Regions from separate parts of the Streptomyces sp. NPDC058459 genome, predicted to be linked through region 3. Evidence: riboswitches for the same ligand, from Rfam matches in the RefSeq annotation. Region 3 holds a riboswitch; each other region holds the start of a gene.
The links. Region 3 has a riboswitch for thiamine pyrophosphate ahead of thiC (phosphomethylpyrimidine synthase ThiC). Riboswitches for the same ligand answer to the same signal wherever they lie in the genome.

Region 1: another riboswitch for thiamine pyrophosphate. It lies ahead of ACFWN1_RS29335 (purine-cytosine permease family protein); the one in region 3 lies ahead of thiC (phosphomethylpyrimidine synthase ThiC).
Region 2: another riboswitch for thiamine pyrophosphate. It lies ahead of ACFWN1_RS08100 (thiamine ABC transporter substrate binding subunit); the one in region 3 lies ahead of thiC (phosphomethylpyrimidine synthase ThiC).

The regions. Positions count from the first base shown of each region.
Region 1 covers NZ_JBHXLV010000247.1:214-6,348, forward strand. Annotated here, with positions in the region: partial or broken gene thiM (hydroxyethylthiazole kinase) at 1-444, opposite strand, end outside; gene ACFWN1_RS29335 (purine-cytosine permease family protein) at 544-2,022, opposite strand; TPP riboswitch at 2,014-2,108, opposite strand; gene ACFWN1_RS29340 (hypothetical protein) at 2,439-2,999, opposite strand; gene ACFWN1_RS29345 (DUF4142 domain-containing protein) at 3,049-3,594, opposite strand; gene ACFWN1_RS29350 (SDR family oxidoreductase) at 4,080-5,156, opposite strand; gene ACFWN1_RS29355 (MerR family transcriptional regulator) at 5,171-5,623, opposite strand; gene ACFWN1_RS29360 (TetR/AcrR family transcriptional regulator) at 5,875-6,135, opposite strand, start outside.
Region 2 covers NZ_JBHXLV010000027.1:1,006-7,140, forward strand. Annotated here, with positions in the region: gene ACFWN1_RS08090 (hypothetical protein) at 1-500, shown strand, start outside; gene rlmN (23S rRNA (adenine(2503)-C(2))-methyltransferase RlmN) at 772-1,878, shown strand; TPP riboswitch at 1,936-2,043, shown strand; gene ACFWN1_RS08100 (thiamine ABC transporter substrate binding subunit) at 2,124-3,197, shown strand; gene ACFWN1_RS08105 (ABC transporter permease) at 3,245-4,846, shown strand; gene ACFWN1_RS08110 (ABC transporter ATP-binding protein) at 4,846-5,865, shown strand; gene ACFWN1_RS08115 (LAETG motif-containing sortase-dependent surface protein) at 5,939-6,135, opposite strand, start outside.
Region 3 covers NZ_JBHXLV010000018.1:29,235-35,369, reverse strand. Annotated here, with positions in the region: gene ACFWN1_RS06280 (metallophosphoesterase) at 1-905, shown strand, start outside; gene ACFWN1_RS06275 (hypothetical protein) at 1,053-1,916, shown strand; gene thiC (phosphomethylpyrimidine synthase ThiC) at 1,944-3,749, opposite strand; TPP riboswitch at 3,742-3,915, opposite strand; gene ACFWN1_RS06265 (YibE/F family protein) at 3,988-5,463, shown strand; gene ACFWN1_RS06260 (SsgA family sporulation/cell division regulator) at 5,588-6,025, opposite strand; gene ACFWN1_RS06255 (IclR family transcriptional regulator) at 6,123-6,135, opposite strand, start outside.

The DNA.
Region 1 (6,135 bases), on a different contig from region 3:
CACCCCACGGCCGCCGCCGCCCGCCCCCGCGAGCGCGATGATCTCGGACGCGTTGCCCCGGATCACCGTCGGCCGCAGGCCCAGCAGGTGCCGGGCCAGCGCGGTGCGCACCGGCAGCGCGCCGACCGCTACCGGGTCGAGCACCCATGGCGTGCCGGCGGCGGCCGCCGCACGTGCCGCCTCGGTCATGGCGGTGCGCTGTTCCGCGTGCGGTGTCCCGAGGTTGACCAGGACCCCGGAGGCGATCCGCGCGAACGGGCCGGCCTCCTCCGGGATGTCGACCATGGCCGGTGCGGCGCCCAGGGCCAGCAGGACGTTCGCGGTGAAGCCGGTGACCACCGCGTTGGTCAGGCACTGGACCAGCGGGGCCTGCGCCCGCACCCGGGCGAGGGCCCGCGGGGCGAAGGCGGCGAGGCCGGTGGGACCGGCGGGCGTCGTGGACATGCGCGTTCGCTCCGGGGGAGTCCGAGGGAGAGGGCTGAGGCGTACGGGGCGCCGGCGGGGCGCCGGCGGTGCGGCAGAGGGCAGCCGCGCGGGCGCGGGTCAGGCGCGGGGACGGCCGCGGAGCCGGAGCGGCGCGTAGACGGCGACGGCCACCAGGAACGCCACGTAGAAGGAGAGGTCGGCGCCCTTCAGGGCGGAGGCCGCCGGTCCCTCGTACAGGGTGGTGTTCATGAAGGGCACGGCCGCGGCGAAGGCGGCGACGAAAGCGGCCGACGACGCCCACCCGGAGCGGGACCGGGCACCCCTGGCGCGACCGGCGGAGCCGTCCGTACCGCCCTGCCCGGCTGCCTCGGCCACCTCGGCCACCTCCGCCTCCTCGGCCCTGAGGTCGATCGGAGCGCCCTGCCGCGCTCGGACGCGGGCCCGCCAGTCCACGATGACGATCGCCACGAACCCCGGGATCCAGTAGCCGACGAAGAGCAGCACGTTCTGGAAGCGGGCCGCGGTGTCGGCGGCGTGCATCCAGAGCACCAGCGGAAAGCCGAGCACGGCGGCGAGTACGGCGGCCGCCGGGCGCGGCAGACGCACGCCTAGGGTCTGGAGGGCCAGCGAACCGCTGTAGTCGTTCATGGCGTTGCTGCACACCGCCGCCAGCGCCACGGCGAGCAGGCCGAACGCGGCCGTGGCCCCGCCGCCCAGCAGTTCCTGCACACCCCGGGCGGTCTGGTCGGTCAGCACGGACGCACCCAGCAGCCCGAGCGCCTGCACGGCGACGAAGGACACCGTGAGGCCGAGCAGGGTGTACCAGAACATGCGCGGGCGAGAGGTGGCGCGCGGCAGGTAGCGGCTGAAATCGCTGGCGTACGGCGCCCAGGACAGCGTCAGGCTCAACGCGATCGTGCTGGTCAGTACGAACGCGCCGGCCTGGTCGGCGCCGTGCGCGCTGCCGGCCGCCACCGGATGGGCACCGTCCAGCAGCCGCCAGGCGATCAGTCCGAACGCGGCGCCGAGCACGAAGGTCATGACGATCTGGAGCCGGTGGATGGCCTCGTACCCCAGCACGCCCAGGGCGGCCTGCCCCAGCATCATCGTCAGGACGCCGAGCCAGAACGGCCAGCCGCACAGCCGCGCGAGCGCGTCACCGCCGAAGAGCCCGATCAGCGCGTCCCAGGCCACCGAGGACAGCCATTGGAGGACGGCGGGCAGCGCCACCGCCCGGCCGAACGCGAGGCGCGCCAGCGGCAGTTGCCCGGCACCGGTCTGGCTTCCCCAGGTCCCCAGATACGCGGTCGGCACCGCCCCGACCAGGGTGCCGAGGACGACGGCGGCGAGCGCGGCGCCGAAGTTCAGGCCGAGTGCGACGCCGGTAGTGCCGGTGAACACGCCGGTCATGGTGAGGTTGGGCGCGAACCACACGGTGAACAGGCGGCCGGGGCCGCCGTAACGGTTGCTCTCGGGGACCGGCGCTATCCCGTGCGCCTCGACGCGGAGGTCACCGGCGGCCGCAGGCATCCGCCCGTCGAAGACATGTGGCCGGCCGTCGGTGGACGGTTCGCCGGCAAGACGCACCACACTCATGGAAGACATCCCTCCGCCAGTGCTAACTGGTTCAGGTTCAACGGGTGTGATCTCAGCCCTCGGACGGGGCACCCCGTGTCCGTTACGCCGGCCAGCCTACTGCAACTCCTTTCCGCCGCGAGCCCGTCGGTTTGCGTATGGCGGCCGGAGCCGGGGCGCTCAGGCCGTGTCTGACAGACGATCTCTGCCGAGCAGAGGTGTCCGAAACTGACGGAGAGGTCATGGACCCCGCCCCGGCACGTCAGTTCAGCCCGTGACTGGGTGGATGTGCACCGGCCCCTCCGCGGCCCCGAGCGGGCGGCAGCGGCACCTGGGACTTTGGCGGTCCCTCGCCCCGGAGCCGGCCGTACGTGCCGTCCCAGTGGCAGCCGGGGTGACCGGTTTCGGTGTCGCCACCGCCTCGTTCTTCCGGCGTGTCAGGCGCCGAAGGGGGCGACGCGCCGCAGGACGTCCAAGGACTGCCGCGTGGGCCGCTGCTGCTCGCCCTGCAGGGAGGTGAGTACGACCAGCGCGGCGGTGAGGGAGGGCACCACCCACTGCATGAGAGTGAGGTGCTGCTGCGCCGTCTCGAGGTCGCCGGGCGCCTCCTCCCCGATCTGGCGGGCGTCGGGGTCGTCGGAGGTGGTGAGGTCGACCTTGTGACCCAGGACGCGGGTGTACGCGGTCGCGGCCAGGGCGGCGGCGGTGACGGCCAGCTTCACCGCGGTGGAGGCGGCGACGCTGTTCTGGCGGGCCACCCGTTCCTTGTTGGCGTTGAGGAGCCCGGCTCCGCCCACCAGATGCGCCACCACGGCGGCGGCGCCCACGGGCGACCACTTCGCCCAGCCGGCGCTGGCGATGCGCGCGGTTTCCCGCACCGTACCGCCTTCCGCCTCGGCGGCGCCGTTGAGTCCGACGGCCCCCATCAGAGATCCGCCGAACCAGGCCGCGAGGCCCAGGTCGTGTGCGCTGCGCAGAAACGTGTCGGTCTCGGACATGAAGTCTCCTGAGTGTGGCGCTGACGGGCGTACGGTCGTGCGTCTTTCCTCAGCCGCCGTGGTGTGTGCCCTGCGGCATCGGGTGGCATACGCCGCCGCGGACCATGTCCAGGTGCATGGCGACGACGGGGCGGGCTGTCCGGGCGGCCGCGACCTCGCTCGTCTTCGATCCCTGCTTGATCTGCTGGTCGATGGCGACCAGCGTCTTCCGGTGGGCCGCGTCCTGAGCCTTGAGCCAGGCACTGTCGTACGCGGAGCTGCCCGCCTTCGCCTGGACCGCCTTCAGCTCCTTCTGCTGCGCGGCGGAGGGCGCTGTCGGCAGCGTGGTGTGCGTGGCGTACGCCAGCTTGCGCACCGAGGCGTCCAGCTTGGTGTGGTCGCGCACCCAGGTCTGTCCGGCTCGCTGTACGCAAGCCGTCGTGCCGTGCCTGCCGGCGTCCTGGCCGGCGGCGATCTCGGCCAGGTTGCCCTGGTGCGACTGCACGAGGAAGGTCTGGTCCTGGTTCGAGGGGGAGGGGGCCGCGAAAGCGTGAGGGGCGGAGAAACCCGCCAGAGCCGCTGCCGCGACAAGAGCGGCGAGGATGTGCCGAGGCATGAGGTGAACTCCTCTTTCTCGTCGGGTCCGTGGGGCTCCCGAACGGCAGACGGCCGAATCCGGAAGCCTCGCTCGGGTCGCAGAAACGGGTGCCACGCCATGAGCACCCCGACACATCCAAAACGGTCTTTTCGGGCACCCGTCCCGTCGTCTCCCACAGGCAGCCCCCCGGACATCCCGAACCGGCGCCGAAACGACACGCCGCGAGTCGTTGCCGGGGTACCCGTACCGGCGTCAGCGTCTTCGCAACCCTCGAAAGGCGCTTCGTCCGAGGAGCGGCTCGGCCGTCGCGGCCGCGGAGGTGGTGGCGGGGCGGCGCAGGCTCAGCAGGACGGCGCGGCGGCGGTGCGGCTTCCTACTGCGGCCCGGCGTCCCGTAGCAGACCGCGCGAACCGCATTCGTTCACGCCTTCCCGGAATGCGCCTCAAGACCGCATAGGGCACCCCCTTAGGGGTTGTAACGTGCGGGCCGCGTTCGTGGGGTGGTCACGGTCGAGGGCTGTCGTTGTCGGACAGGCTGACAGCTCCCAGCTCGATCAGCGCATCGGCGGTCGCGGTGATGGTGTCCGTGATCTCCCTGGGCTCCCAGCCCAACATCGATCGTGCCTTGTCGTTGCTGATGACAGGGACCCGGCCCTCCAGCACTGCGGCCTCTCGCAGAGCGGGCTCCGTCTTGGCCACCTCGCGCACCTCCTCGATGGTCAGCTCCTTGGCAGGAAGCTTGTCCGCGAAGGCGGGGAACCGCTTGCGCAGGATGTTCGCCAGACCGAAGAGGCTGGACGACTCCTTGTTGGCGATGAACCGCTCGCCCGCCGCCTCAGGGTGCACCATCGCGCGCAGGTGCAGGTCCACGACGTCACGCACGTCGACGACGCCGAAATGCATGACCGGGACCACAGGCATGTACCCGTTCAGCATCGCTTTGATCAGGCCGATCGAGCCGGAGGGCCGGTCCACCAGCTGGGGGCCGAAGATGCCCGTGGGGTTGATCACCACGAGCTCGATGTCTCCGTGAGCGCGGACGTAGTCCCACGCCGCCGCCTCGGCCAGGATCTTCGACTTGTGGTAGGCAGGCAGGCCCGGGGTTTCCGGGTCGGTCCAGTTCTCCTCCGTGTAATGATCGTCGGGTGTCATCGTGTACCCGACCGCGGCGTAGGAGGACGTCATGACGACCCGCGGAATGCCGGCGCTGCGGGCCGCGGTGATGACTCGCAGGGCACCGTCACGGGCAGGGAGGACGACCTCGTCCTCCGTCTCGGGCGGAGCGACCGGGAAGGGCGAGGCGTGGTGGAGGACGTGGGTCGCACCGTCCATAGCCTGTGCCCAGCCCTCATCGGCGCTGAGGTCGGCGACGACGAACTCCAGGCGGCCTGTCGGATCGATGCCGGACTGCTGGAGCGCCGCCAGCTTCTCGGCCTGCTGCTGCGACCCCCGGACTGTCGTCCGCACGCGGTGACCTTCCCGGAGCAGCCTCTCGATCGCGTGGCTGCCGACGAAGCCGTTGCCACCGGTGACCAGCACCGTCGCATTCTCAGGGACGGACACATTGTTTGCCATGCTCATGGTGTTTCGATCCTTCAGTGCTTGAAGTGTTCCAGTAGGCGCGTGACTTCTTCGACGGCGCGGTTCTCGGCGGGGGCGTCCCCGCGAGCACGGGCGTCCCACATATCCGCTTTGCCGCGCAGATACGCCAGACGGAGCTGCAGTCGCTCGATGTCGGCCGCCAGCTTTTCCGCCTGAGCGGCGAACAGGTCCCGCAGATCGCCGGCTCCGGAATCTCCGCGGGCGAGCAGGTCCAGGTAGCGACGCAGGCCGCTGACTGTCACCCCTGCTGAACGCAGGCAAGCCAGCGCCTCGACGCGGGCCGCGGTTGCTGGCTCATACCGGCGATGACCGCTGGAGCCGTCTCGAGCGACCTCTCCCAGCAGCCCGATCTTTTCGTAGTAGCGCAACGTGGGCTCACTAAAACCCGACCGTCGTGCCATCTCCTGAATGGTTAGACCCACTGACTCTCGGGCTGCTGCTGACATGTGAGAAGCATCCGACACTTGAAGCGCTTGAAGTCAAACGCCGTAAATGTGAGGTGCGCTACGTGTCGGGAAGGTCTGATCGCGGACATCGCCGCGCCCGCCGCGCTGGCCATGGACTGGGCGGGGCCCCGGCCGCCGAAGCCGCCCCCCCGCCGGCGACCTTGTCGGAGTCGTAGGTGGCCTCGTCGCTGCGCGGGAGCCTGCTGCCGCCGAGGCGGGGCGCCGGCTGTCTCGTCGGCGGCCCCGGACGGTCAGGACGTGAGGGGGCGGCGGAGCCCTGCCAGGAGCAGTGCGATCAGTCGGCGGGGGTCGTAGCGGGGGTCGCTGCCGCGTCCGATGCAGAGGTTGCCGATGCCGCGCATCAGCTCGTAGGGCCGGGTTCCGGGCTGGATGTCGCCGGCCTCGACCGCGGCGTCGATCAGCTCGGCGGTGACGGGCGACAGGCGGTCGAGAAAGTGGGCGTGGAGGTCGGCGAAGCGGTCGCTGTCGGACTGGAGGGCGTCGGCGAGACC
Region 2 (6,135 bases), on a different contig from region 3:
TCGCGGCCTCGCTTCTCTGCCTCACGGCGGTCGACACCGCGAGAGCGGAGCCAGTGCCGGCCGACAGCACGGCCGTACCCGCCGAGTGGTACAGCATCAGGTCCGAGAAGGCCGTTCATGTGCCGTTCCGGTGGGACGGCACCACGTACAAGGACGGGCCGGGCGGCACGGTCACCGTGGTCGTGCCCCGGGGAGGGACCATCTCCGCGCGGGTGACGGGCACAGGCGAGTTCGAGGCCGGCGGGATCGTGGCGAAAGCCGAGGCCGACGTCAGTGTCAAGATCGGCGGACGCGTCACCGTCGCCCCTGGGCACTCGTACTCCCGCACCATCGCCAGAGGCAAGTACGGTCATCTGCAGTTCGGCTCCTGGGGTTACGAGGTGACCTGGAAGAAGTACCGCTCCGGCGGCGGCAACTGCGGCGGTGTCGAGATCGGGCACGGGTCGGCGACGCTGCCCACCTCCGAGACCGGCTGGAAGTACTGGGAAACCTCGTCATGACCCATACGAGTCTGCGGGCCTGGCTCGCGGCGGCTGCTGTGACCGCCTCGGTGTCGCCGCCGGCGTCGTGCGCTTCCGGCCGGGGAACGGTGACGCCACCCGGTCCAGACACCGGCCGAGCGAAGCGTCCACGGGGTGCGGAGCGTGCCCAGGACCGGGGGAGTCGTAGCCGGCGGCGTCAGCGGCGCCGGGCAGGCGGTACTCAGGGGTGACCACCTCCACCCCGCCGTGGCTGAGGCCACTGGAGTCGATCTGAGACACTGGTACCACCATGCCCAAGCCCGGAGAACTCACTTTCGTCGCCCCCCGCGGAGCCAAGAAGCCGCCGCGGCATCTCGCTGACCTCTCGCCCGCGGAGCGGAAGGACGCTGTCGCGGAGGCGGGCGAGAAGCCGTTCCGTGCCAGGCAGCTTTCGCAGCACTACTTCGCGCGGTACGCGCACGACCCCGAGCAGTGGACGGACATCCCGGCCGGCTCGCGGGAGAGGCTGCGCGAGGCGCTGTTCCCGGAGCTGATGTCGGTGGTCCGGCATCTGGCCACGGACCAGGGGACCACCCGTAAGACGCTGTGGCGGCTGTTCGACGGCACGCTCGTCGAGTCCGTGCTGATGCGGTACCCGGACCGGGTCACCATGTGCATCAGCTCGCAGGCCGGATGCGGGATGAACTGCCCGTTCTGCGCGACCGGTCAGGCGGGGCTGGACCGGAACCTGTCCACCGCCGAGATCGTGCACCAGATCGTGGACGGCATGCGGGCGCTCCGGGACGGGGAAGTCCCCGGTGGGCCCGCCCGGCTCTCCAACATCGTCTTCATGGGGATGGGCGAGCCGCTCGCCAACTACAAGCGGGTCGTCGGTGCCATCCGGGCGCTGACCGAACCGGCGCCCGACGGGCTCGGGCTGTCCCAGCGCGGGATCACCGTGTCGACGGTCGGCCTCGTGCCCGCCATCCACCGCTTCGCCGACGAGGGCTTCAAGTGCCGGCTGGCGATCTCCCTGCACGCCCCCGACGACGAACTGCGCGACACCCTCGTCCCCGTGAACACGCGGTGGAAGGTGCGCGAGGTGCTGGACGCCGGGTTCGAGTACGCGGAGAAGTCGGCCCGCCGGCTGTCCATCGAGTACGCGCTGATCCGGGACATCAACGACCAGGCGTGGCGCGGTGACCGGCTCGGCCGGATGCTCAAGGGCAGGCCCGTGCACGTCAACCTGATCCCGCTCAACCCCACCCCGGGCTCCAAGTGGACCGCCTCCCGTCCCGAGGACGAGAAGGCGTTCGTCGAGGCCATCGCCGCGCACGGCGTGCCGGTGACCGTCCGGGACACCCGCGGTCAGGAGATCGACGGGGCGTGTGGCCAGCTCGCGGCCACCGAGCGGTAACCTGGGCCGGTCAGCACAACGTCATACCCGTACACCTTCGTACGGTCATACATCTGCATATTCCGACAGGGGAGCGCCACAGCGCTGAGAGTGCGGCGACCAGGCCGCAGACCCTCTGAACCTCGCCCAGGTCATTCCGGGTAGGAAGTTCGGTCATCACTCAAGCTGTTGCGCCCTGCCCGGCCTCCCGCACGGAGTCCGGGCGGGGCCGCGTCTCTTCCTGGCCCACCCCAGGAGGACCACCAGTGCACACCAAGACCTTCGTGGCCGCGGCGGTCGGCCTCGGCCTGCTCACGCTCTCCGCGTGCGGGTCCACCGACGCCAAGGGGGCAGCGGACACCAGGACCGTGACCCTCGTCAGCCACGACTCGTGGGCCGCGTCCAAGAACGTGATCGCGGACTTCGAGAAGCAGTCCGGCTACCGGGTGCGCGTCCTCAAGGACGGCGACGCCGGACAGGCCGTCAACAAGGCGGTCCTCACCAAGGACAACCCCCAGGGCGACGTCTTCTTCGGCGTCGACAACACCCTGCTCTCCCGCGCCCTCGACAACGGCCTCTTCCAGCCGTACGCCGCCAAGGGCCTCGACCAGGCCGACCCCGCCTTCCAGCTCGACCGCGCCAGGCACCGGGTCACGCCCGTCGACCACGGCGACATCTGCGTCAACTACGACAAGGCGTACTTCGACGAGCACAAGCTGAAGCCGCCGCGCAACTTCGCCGACCTCGCCGACCCCAGGTACAGGAACCTGCTGGTCACCGAGAACGCCGGCACCTCCTCGCCGGGCCTCGGCTTCCTGCTCGGCAGCGCCGCCGCCTACGGCGACCAGGGCTGGGCGGGGTACTGGAAGAAGCTCAAGGCCAACGGCGTCAAGGTCGTCGACGGCTGGGAGCAGGCGTACTACCAGGAGTTCTCCGGCTCCTCCGAGGGCAAGAAGGCGGGTGGTGACCGGCCGCTCGTCGTGTCGTACGCCTCCTCGCCGCCCGCCGAGGTGATCTATGCCAAGAAGAGGCCGGCGACCGCCCCGACCGGTGTCGCGGAGGGCACCTGCTTCCGGCAGGTCGAGTTCGCCGGGCTGCTCAAGAACGCCAGGAACGCCGAGGGCGGCAAGGCGTTCCTCGACTTCCTGCTGTCCACGCGCTTCCAGCAGGACATGCCGCTGAACATGTTCGTGTACCCGGTGATCAAGGACGCGAAGGTCCCCGCCGAGTTCACCGAGTACGGGCCCGCCGCCAAGGACCCGGTGACCATGGCGCCCGAGAAGATCGCCGCCAACCGCGACCGGTGGGTCAGCTCGTGGACGTCACTCGTACTGAAGTAGCGGCGGCCGGGCGGCGAAGCCGCGGGAGCGTGGCGCGGCTGGGGCTCATGGCCCTGCCCGTCGCGTTCTTCGCGCTGTTCTTCGCCTGGCCCGTCGCCGCCATCACGGTGCGCGGGCTGAAGGCCGACGGGACCTGGCACCTCGGGCGGTTCGCCGAGGTGCTGGGCCGCTCCGACGTCCGGCACGTGCTGTGGTTCACCACCTGGCAGGCGCTCGCCTCCACCGCGCTCACCCTGCTGATCGCCCTGCCCGCCGCCTACGCCTTCGCCCGGCTGGAGTTCCCGGGCAAGCAGGTGCTGCGGGCCGTGGTCACCGTGCCGTTCGTGCTGCCCACGGTGGTCGTCGGCACCGCGTTCCTCGCGCTCGTCGGCCACGGCGGGCTGCTGGACGAGCTGTGGGGGGTCCGCCTGGACACCACGGTGTGGGCGATCCTGCTCGCGCACGTCTTCTTCAACTACGCCGTGGTCGTCCGCACCGTCGGCGGCCTGTGGGGCCAGCTCGACCCCCGGCAGGAGGAGGCCGCCCGGATGCTCGGCGCGTCCCCGCCGCGCGCCTGGTGCCAGGTCACGCTGCCCGCCCTGGCGCCCGCCGTGGCCGCCGCCGCGCTGATGGTGTTCCTGTTCACCTTCACCTCCTTCGGCGTGGTCCAGATCCTCGGCGGCCCCACCTTCTCCACCCTGGAGGTGGAGATCTACCGCCAGACCTCCCAGGTCTTCGACCTCACCACGGCCGCCGTCCTCACCCTGGTGCAGTTCGCCGCCGTCGGCGCGATCCTCGCCGTGCACGCCTGGACGGTACGGCGCCGGGAGACCGCGCTGCGCCTGGTCGACGCCTCCGTCACCGCCCGCCGGCCCCGCGGCGCCGGCCAGTGGGCGCTGCTCGGCGGGGTGCTCGCCACCGTCGCCGTGCTGCTGGTGCTGCCGCTCGGTGTGCTGGTGCGCCGCTCACTGGACGCACCGGGCTTCGGCTACTACCGGGCGCTCGCCGACGCCGACGGCGGTACGTTCCTGGTGGCGCCGCTGCACGCGGTGTGGACCTCGCTGGAGTACGCGGTCGCCGCCACCGGTATCGCCCTGGTGGTCGGCGGGCTCGCCGCCGCCGCGCTGGCCCGGCGGGACGCGGGCCGGCTGGTGCGCGGGTTCGACGCGCTGCTGATGCTGCCGCTCGGCGTCTCCGCCGTCACCGTCGGCTTCGGCTTCCTGATCGCGCTGGACGAGCCGCCGCTGGACCTGCGCCAGTCCTGGTTCCTGGTCCCGCTCGCCCAGGCGCTGGTAGGCGCCCCCTTCGTCATACGGACCATGCTGCCGGTGCTGCGGGCGGTGGACACCCGGCTCCGGGAGGCGGCGGCGGTGCTCGGGGCGTCGCCCTGGCGGGTGTGGCGGGAGGTCGATCTGCCGCTGGTGCGGCGGGCGTCGCTGGTCGCGGCCGGGTTCGCGTTCGCCGTGTCGCTCGGTGAGTTCGGGGCGACCGTGTTCATCGCCCGGCCCGACAACCCCACGCTCCCGGTCGCGGTGGCCCGGCTGCTGAGCCGGCCCGGAGAGCTGAACTACGGGCAGGCGATGGCCCTTTCCACGATTCTGATGCTGGTCTGCGCGGCCGCGCTGCTCGTCCTTGAGCGGCTGCGCACCGACCGGACGGGGGAGTTCTGATGCTGAACATCGAGGAGGCGACCGTCCGTCTGGGCGGGCGGCCGGTGCTGGACACGGTGGACCTCGGGGTCGCCGAGCACGAGGTGGTGTGCGTGCTCGGGCCCAGTGGCAGCGGCAAGTCGACCCTGCTGCGGAGCGTGGCGGGGCTCCAACCGCTGCACGCCGGGCGGGTGTTGCTCGACGGCCTGGACCAGGCGGGCGTGCCCGCGCACCGGCGCGGGGTCGGGCTGATGTTCCAGGACCATCAGCTCTTCCCGCAGCGGGACGTGGGCGGCAACGTCGCCTTCGGGCTCCGTATGCATGGCATGCCCAAGGCCGAAAGGGAGGTTCGGGTAACGGAGTTGCTGGAGCTGGTCGGGCTGCCCGGTGCGGACCGGCGGGCGGTGGCCGGTCTTTCGGGCGGGGAGCAGCAGCGGGTCGCCCTCGCGCGGGCGCTCGCACCCCGGCCGAGGCTGCTGATGCTGGACGAGCCGCTCGGCCAGCTGGACCGCTCGTTGCGGGAGCGGCTGACGGTCGAACTCCGGCAGCTCTTCAGCCGGTTGGGCACCACCGTGCTCGCCGTCACGCACGACCAGGGCGAGGCGTTCGCGCTGGCCGACCGGGTGCTGGTGATGCGGGACGGGCGGATCGCGCAGTCCGGGACCCCGCTGGAGGTGTGGCGCAGGCCGGCCGACGCGTTCGTGGCCCGCTTCCTCGGCTTCGAGAACGTGGTCCCGGCGAGCGTGACCGGGGCGGCCGCCGACACCCCGTGGGGCAAGCTGCCGGTGCCCGAGGGCTCGCCGCAGGGCGCCGGGGAGCTGCTGGTGCGGCCCGCCGGGGTGCGGCTCATGGCCGCCGGCGAGGGACTGGCCTGCACGGTGACCGCCCGCACCTTCCGGGGCACCCATGTGGCGCTGCGGCTCCAGCCCCGCGACGGAGGACCGCACCTGGAGGCGGCCTGCCCGCTGCGCGACGCGCCCGAGACCGGCGCCGAGGCCGGCGTGGAGTTCGACGCGGCGGAGACCGTCGTCCTGGGCTGACAGGCGGAAAGACAGCGGCCCGCCCCCGTACGAGACGGGGACGGGCCGCTGCCGTGCTCGGTGGGCGAAGGCGTCAGCTGCCGCTCTTCGCGCCACGGCGGCGCATACCGAAGTACACCGCGCCACCGCCGATGACGACGAGGGCACCGGCGACACCGGCGACCAGACCGGTGTTGGAGTTCGCACCGGTCTCGGCGAGGTTCGAGTCACCGATGGCGGCGGACGGGGCGTTGCTCGGCTCCGCGGACACCGGGGCGGCGGCGCCGCTGC
Region 3 (6,135 bases):
GCGACCTGCCGGTCATCCAGCGCGGCGACACCCTTCCGCCGCCCGGCGAACCGGCGGCCGCCCCGGCGCCGCAGACCGAGGCGGGTCCCGGCCCGCTGTTCGTCGTCGGTGACGTCCACGGCTACATCGAGGAGCTGCTGAGCGCGCTGCGGGAGAAGGGCCTGGTAGACGAGGCCGGCCAATGGTGCGCGGGCACCGCCCGGCTGTGGTTCCTCGGCGACTTCACCGACCGGGGTCCGGACGGCATCGGTGTCATCGACCTCGTGATGCGGCTGTCCGCCGAGGCCGCGGCGGCCGGCGGCTACTGCAAGGCCCTGATGGGCAACCACGAGCTGCTGCTGCTGGGCGCCAAGCGGTTCGGCGACACCCCGGTCAACTCCGGCGCGGGCACGGCCACCTTCCAGGCGGCCTGGCTGCTCAACGGCGGCCAGAAGACCGACATGGACCGCCTCCAGGACCACCACCTCCAGTGGATGGCCCGTCTCGACGCGATCGAGGAGGTCGACGGCCATCTGCTGGTCCACTCCGACACCACCGCCTACCTCGACTACGGCGACTCGATCGAGGCCGTCAACGACACCGTCCGCGAGGCGCTCACCCGCAACGACGCGGACGAGGTGTGGGACCTGTTCCGCAAGTTCACCCGGCGCTTCTCCTTCCGCGACGAGGGCGGCGCCGACGCCGTGCGCTCCCTCCTGGATACGTACGGTGGCGCCCGGGTCGTTCACGGCCACAGCCCGATTCCCTATCTGCTCGGCCAGGTCGGCTCCGAGGAGAGCGAGGATCGGAGCGACCCCCATGTCGAGGGTCCGCACGTCTACGCCGACGGCCTCGCCATCGCCATGGACGGCGGCGTGACCATGGCCGGAAAGCTGCTCGTCCAGCAACTCCCCCTGGACGCCTGACGCTTCGCCTGGTCTCAATTTCCGGCAATCCCCTGTCACCGTCCGGTGTGACAGCTCTACCATCGGCTTGTCCGTAGCAGGCTCCCCTCCGTTTCTGCCCGACGGCTCGCCGCCATGCGAGCCTCCAAGCCCACGGAGCATCGGGGGATGCACATGAACAGCGTTCCGCAGCACCTGCTGAACGAGGATCGCCGGGAATTCGAGCGGCTCCTCGATGAGGCGCTGCGCTCCGCACCCGAGTACCCGGAGCTGTCCGCCGTCGGAGAGCGGCTGAACCCTGAGCAACTGCGCACGATGGCGCTCAATGCCACGGCCCTCATCGCGGCGGCCGCCGCCATCGAGTACCAGCACTACGTCAAGACCCGCGAGGAACTGCGCCGTCCGGCACCTCCCGCCGAGGGCTCCAGCACCGAATCCGGTGCGGTGGAGCAGGGTTCGGGCGCCCTTGGGCTCGCCGCCGCCCTGGGTGAGACCGCCGAGGCCGCCGGGGCGGGCGCCAGCGCGATGATCGCGGTCCTGGCCCCCGTGCTCGCCGGCACGGCCGCGGTGATCTTCCTGCTGGTCGGCTACATCCTGAAGATGCTCGCCCCCGGCCAGCAGTTCGGCCGGACCATGCTCACCGTCGGCTGGGTCTTCGGCGCCGTGGCGGCGGCGGCGATCCTGACCGCCGGGGTGGCGCTGCTGATCACCGCGCTGCGCAACAACTCGTCCGCAGGGGCCGCCGTCCAGGATGAGGCGCGCGAGGCGGTGGCGAGGGCGGGGCAGGAGTGGCGGGACGCGCTGCTCGAACGCGGCATCCTGCCCTTCCTGCGCGACGCCCTCGCCCAGCCCGGCGGACCCGCCTCACCGCCCCTGCCGGCTTCCGGACCGAGCGGCCGGATGCCCCGCCTGGGCTACGGCCGCCCCGGCTTCAGCAGCCCCGACGACGGAGCGGCCACCGACCGCCCCCGCTTCAGCAGCCCGGACTACACGAGCCCGGACTTCGGCGGACCGGAACACCAACCGGACTAGGGCCAGCTCCGGCTTGGAACGGTCCGGCTAGGACGGGTCCTCCACGATCGGGAGGTAGACCCGGTTGCCCGTGGCCGCGAACTCCAGAGACTTCCTTGCCATGCCCTCCTCGATCTCGGCCCGGTTGCCGCCGTGTTCGCGCCGGATGTCCTGCGAGATCTTCATGCTGCAGAACTTCGGCCCGCACATGGAGCAGAAGTGGGCCGTCTTCGCCGGTTCGGCGGGCAGCGTCTCGTCGTGGAACTCCCGCGCCGTGTCCGGGTCCAGGGCCAGGTTGAACTGGTCCTCCCACCGGAACTCGAAGCGGGCGTCCGAGAGCGCGTCGTCCCACTCCTGGGCTCCGGGGTGGCCTTTGGCCAGGTCGGCCGCGTGGGCTGCGATCTTGTAGGTGATGACGCCGGTCTTGACGTCGTCCCGGTTCGGCAGGCCCAGGTGCTCCTTGGGCGTGACGTAGCAGAGCATCGCCGTGCCCCACCAGGCGATCATCGCGGCGCCGATACCCGAGGTGATGTGGTCGTACGCCGGTGCGACGTCGGTGGTCAGCGGGCCGAGCGTGTAGAACGGAGCTTCGTCGCAGATCTCCTGCTGAAGCTCGATGTTCTCCTTGATCTTGTGCATCGGGACGTGCCCGGGACCCTCGATCATCGTCTGTACGTCGAAGCGCCGGGCGATCCGGTTGAGTTCCCCGAGCGTGCGCAACTCCGCGAACTGCGCCTCGTCGTTGGCGTCCGCGATCGAACCGGGCCGCAGACCGTCGCCGAGCGAGTAGGTGACGTCGTAGGCGGCGAGGATCTCGCAGAGTTCCTCGAACTTCTCGTACAGGAACGACTCCTTGTGGTGCGCCAGGCACCAGGCAGCCATGATCGAGCCGCCGCGCGAGACGATGCCGGTCTTGCGGTTCGCCGTGAGCGGGACGTACGGCAGCCGCACACCCGCGTGCACCGTCATGTAGTCCACGCCCTGTTCGGCCTGCTCGATCACCGTGTCCTTGTAGACCTCCCAGGTCAGTTCCTCGGCCCTGCCGTCGACCTTCTCCAGGGCCTGGTAGAGGGGCACGGTGCCGATGGGCACGGGGGAGTTGCGCAGCACCCACTCGCGGGTGGTGTGGATGTTGCGGCCGGTGGAGAGGTCCATGACCGTGTCGGCGCCCCAGCGGGTGGCCCAGGTCATCTTCTCCACCTCCTCCTCGATCGAGGAGGAGACCGCCGAGTTGCCGATGTTGGCGTTGACCTTCACCAGGAACCGCTTGCCGATGATCATCGGCTCGCTCTCCGGATGGTTCACATTGGCGGGCAGCACGGCCCGGCCCGCCGCGATCTCCTCGCGGACCACCTCGGGGGCGACGTTCTCCCGAAGCGCCACGAACTCCATCTCGGACGTGATCTCCCCCCGGCGGGCGTACGCGAGCTGTGTGACCGCCTGCCCCGCCCGCCCCCGCCGGGGCTGCCGGGGCCGTCCCGGAAAGACCGCGTCCAGATTACGCAGACCGCCGCGCGGCGAGGTGTGCTTGATCCCGTCGTCCTCCGGCCGGACGGGACGGCCCGCGTACTCCTCGGTGTCGCCACGGGCGACGATCCAGTTCTCCCGCAACGGGGCCAGCCCCCGGCGGACATCGGTGGCGGCTTCAGGATCGGTGTACGGGCCGGAGGTGTCGTACAGCGCGACCGACCGCCCGTTGGAGAGATGCACCTGACGGATCGGCACCCTCAGATCGGGGCGCGAGCCCGCGACATACGCCTTGTGCCAGCCGATGGACTTTCCGGCCCCCTCGCCCGACGAACTGGTCGTCGTGCTCCGCGCGGAGGCAAACGTGCGCGCGTCCTTGTTGGTCATGAGACCTACTCCCTACGCCGGCATTACCCGGTAACAGGTTCGGCGGTCGACGCAGCAAGTTCCGCCCGCAGATGTTTCACGTGGAACGTGGTTCCACGTGAAACATCGCAACGACGGAGGTCAGCGCCCTCTCAGCCCGGTGCTCCGAGCTCCCGCGTGTGCAAAGGTTCCTCCACGCTAGCGCCCGGTGTGACGGGATGAACAGTGGGCCTCCCCCCGTTCTTGCAATGATCGGGCCGTGACCACGACGCAGCAGCCCCCCTACCCTCCCCCCGGCCCACCCCGGCGACCCGGCTCCGGACCAGGCCCCGGCCCCGGCCCCGGGGGTGAGCACGGACCCGGCTCCGGAGGCGGGCACGACGGGCATGGTGACGGGCGCGGTGGTCATGGCGGCCATGGCGGTCACGGTCAGGGGCATGGCCACTCGCACAGCCACGGCCCCGCCACCCCGGTCTCCAAGCATCTGCGCAAGGTCATCGCGGCCATCCTGATCCCGTTCAGCGCGGCCGTCGTCGTGGGTCTGGTGGTGCTCTGGCCCGGAGGCGCGCCGCCGCACCAGCGCACCGGGGTCGGCTTCGACCGCCAGACCCAGCAGGCCACGGTTACCCAGGTCACCCCGGTGAGCTGCCAGGTGGGCGGTACCGGCGGGGGAGCCCCGGCCGGCGATCCTTCCGGCACGGGCGCGGGTCCGGCCACCCAGGCCCAGAAGGGCCCCTGCAAGAAGGCGACGGTCCGGGTCGACACCGGCAAGGACCAGGGCCGCACCTTCACCGAGCTGGTGCAGCCCGACCAGACCCGGCAGTTGCACCAGGGCGACAAGGTCGTGGTCGCCTACGAGCCCAAGGCGCCGAAGGACCTCCAGTACGCCGTCACCGATCTGGACCGCAAGTTCCCCATGGCGCTGCTGGCCGGAATCTTCGCGGTCGCCGTCGTGGTGGTGGGCCGGCTGCGCGGTGTCATGGCGCTGGTGGCGCTGGCCGTCAGCTTCCTGGTGCTGACCCTGTTCATCCTGCCCGCGGTGCTCCAGGGCTCGAATCCGCTGCTGGTGGCCGTGGTCGGATCGAGCGCGATCATGCTCATCGCGCTCTACATGTGCCATGGCCTGTCCGCACGGACCTCCGTCGCGGTGCTCGGCACCCTCGTCTCCCTGCTGCTGATCGGTTTCCTCGGCTCGCAGTTCATCGGCTGGGCCGCCCTCACCGGCAACACGGACGACAGCACGGGCCTGATCCACGGTCTCTACCCGTCGATCGACATGAGCGGCCTGCTGCTGGCGGGCGTCATCATCGGCTCGCTGGGCGTGCTGGACGATGTGACGGTCACCCAGACCTCTGCGGTGTGGGAGCTGCACGAGGCCAATCCCTCGATGGGCTGGCGCGGGCTGTACCGGGCGGGCATCCGCATCGGCCGCGACCACATCGCCTCCGTCGTCAACACCCTCGTGCTCGCCTACGCGGGTGCCGCGCTGCCCCTGCTGCTGCTGTTCTCCATCGCACAGAGCGGTGTGGGCACGGTGGCCACCAGTGAACTGGTCGCCGAGGAGATCGTGCGCACGCTGGTCGGCTCGATCGGCCTGGTCGCCTCGGTGCCGGTCACCACCGCGCTCGCCGCGCTGGTCGTGTCGGCCGACCGCCCCGCATCCGGTACGGCGGCTCCTCCGGCCGCCCGGCCCGCCGTGGCCTCCGGTGGCAGGGGGCGGCGCAGGAAGCGCTGAGCGGCGCTGTTCGGGTCCGGCGGGCCGGCGTCCGGGGCAGCCGGACCGCGGGCTCTAGCAGAAGCGTTTCTTCAGAGGTTCACGGAGCCCGGCGGAGCGCTGGGCGCTCCTTGGCCGTGCCGCGTCAGCCCGCGCTCTGCTCCTCGGCCAGGATGCGGCCCAGAGCCTCGTCGAGGTGGGTGTCGAAGTCGGCCAGCGCACCCTCCTGCCCGAGCGGCACCAGCTTGTCGGTACGGTCGAGGAACGCCACGAGCGGCGGGGTGGAGGAGCGGAACAGCGCCTGGTCACCGCCCACCTGAAGCCGGATCAGCACTTCGCCCAGCACCTCGCAGTCGACGGGGGAGATGTGCACATCCCCCTCGCCGCACGGCCGGCCGACCCCGTCGATCATCAACTCCCGGCCGAAGACCCAGGTCACCGGGGCGTCACCGGGCAGATGGAAAGTGAGCCGCACCGCATAGGGATCGCTCGTCTCATAGCGCAACTCCACCGGAATACGGAAGGAAAGCTCCTCCGACACGAGAAAGCTCATCATGACTTCTGCCTGTACGGACTCGCGCATCGCCTACCCCGTCATATGACATCGACTGGCTGGGTTTAATCCCTGACTGGGGTCAAATCTAGCTGAACGTGCATGGCAGATCACAAGGAGTGAGTTTTCAGATGCTGATA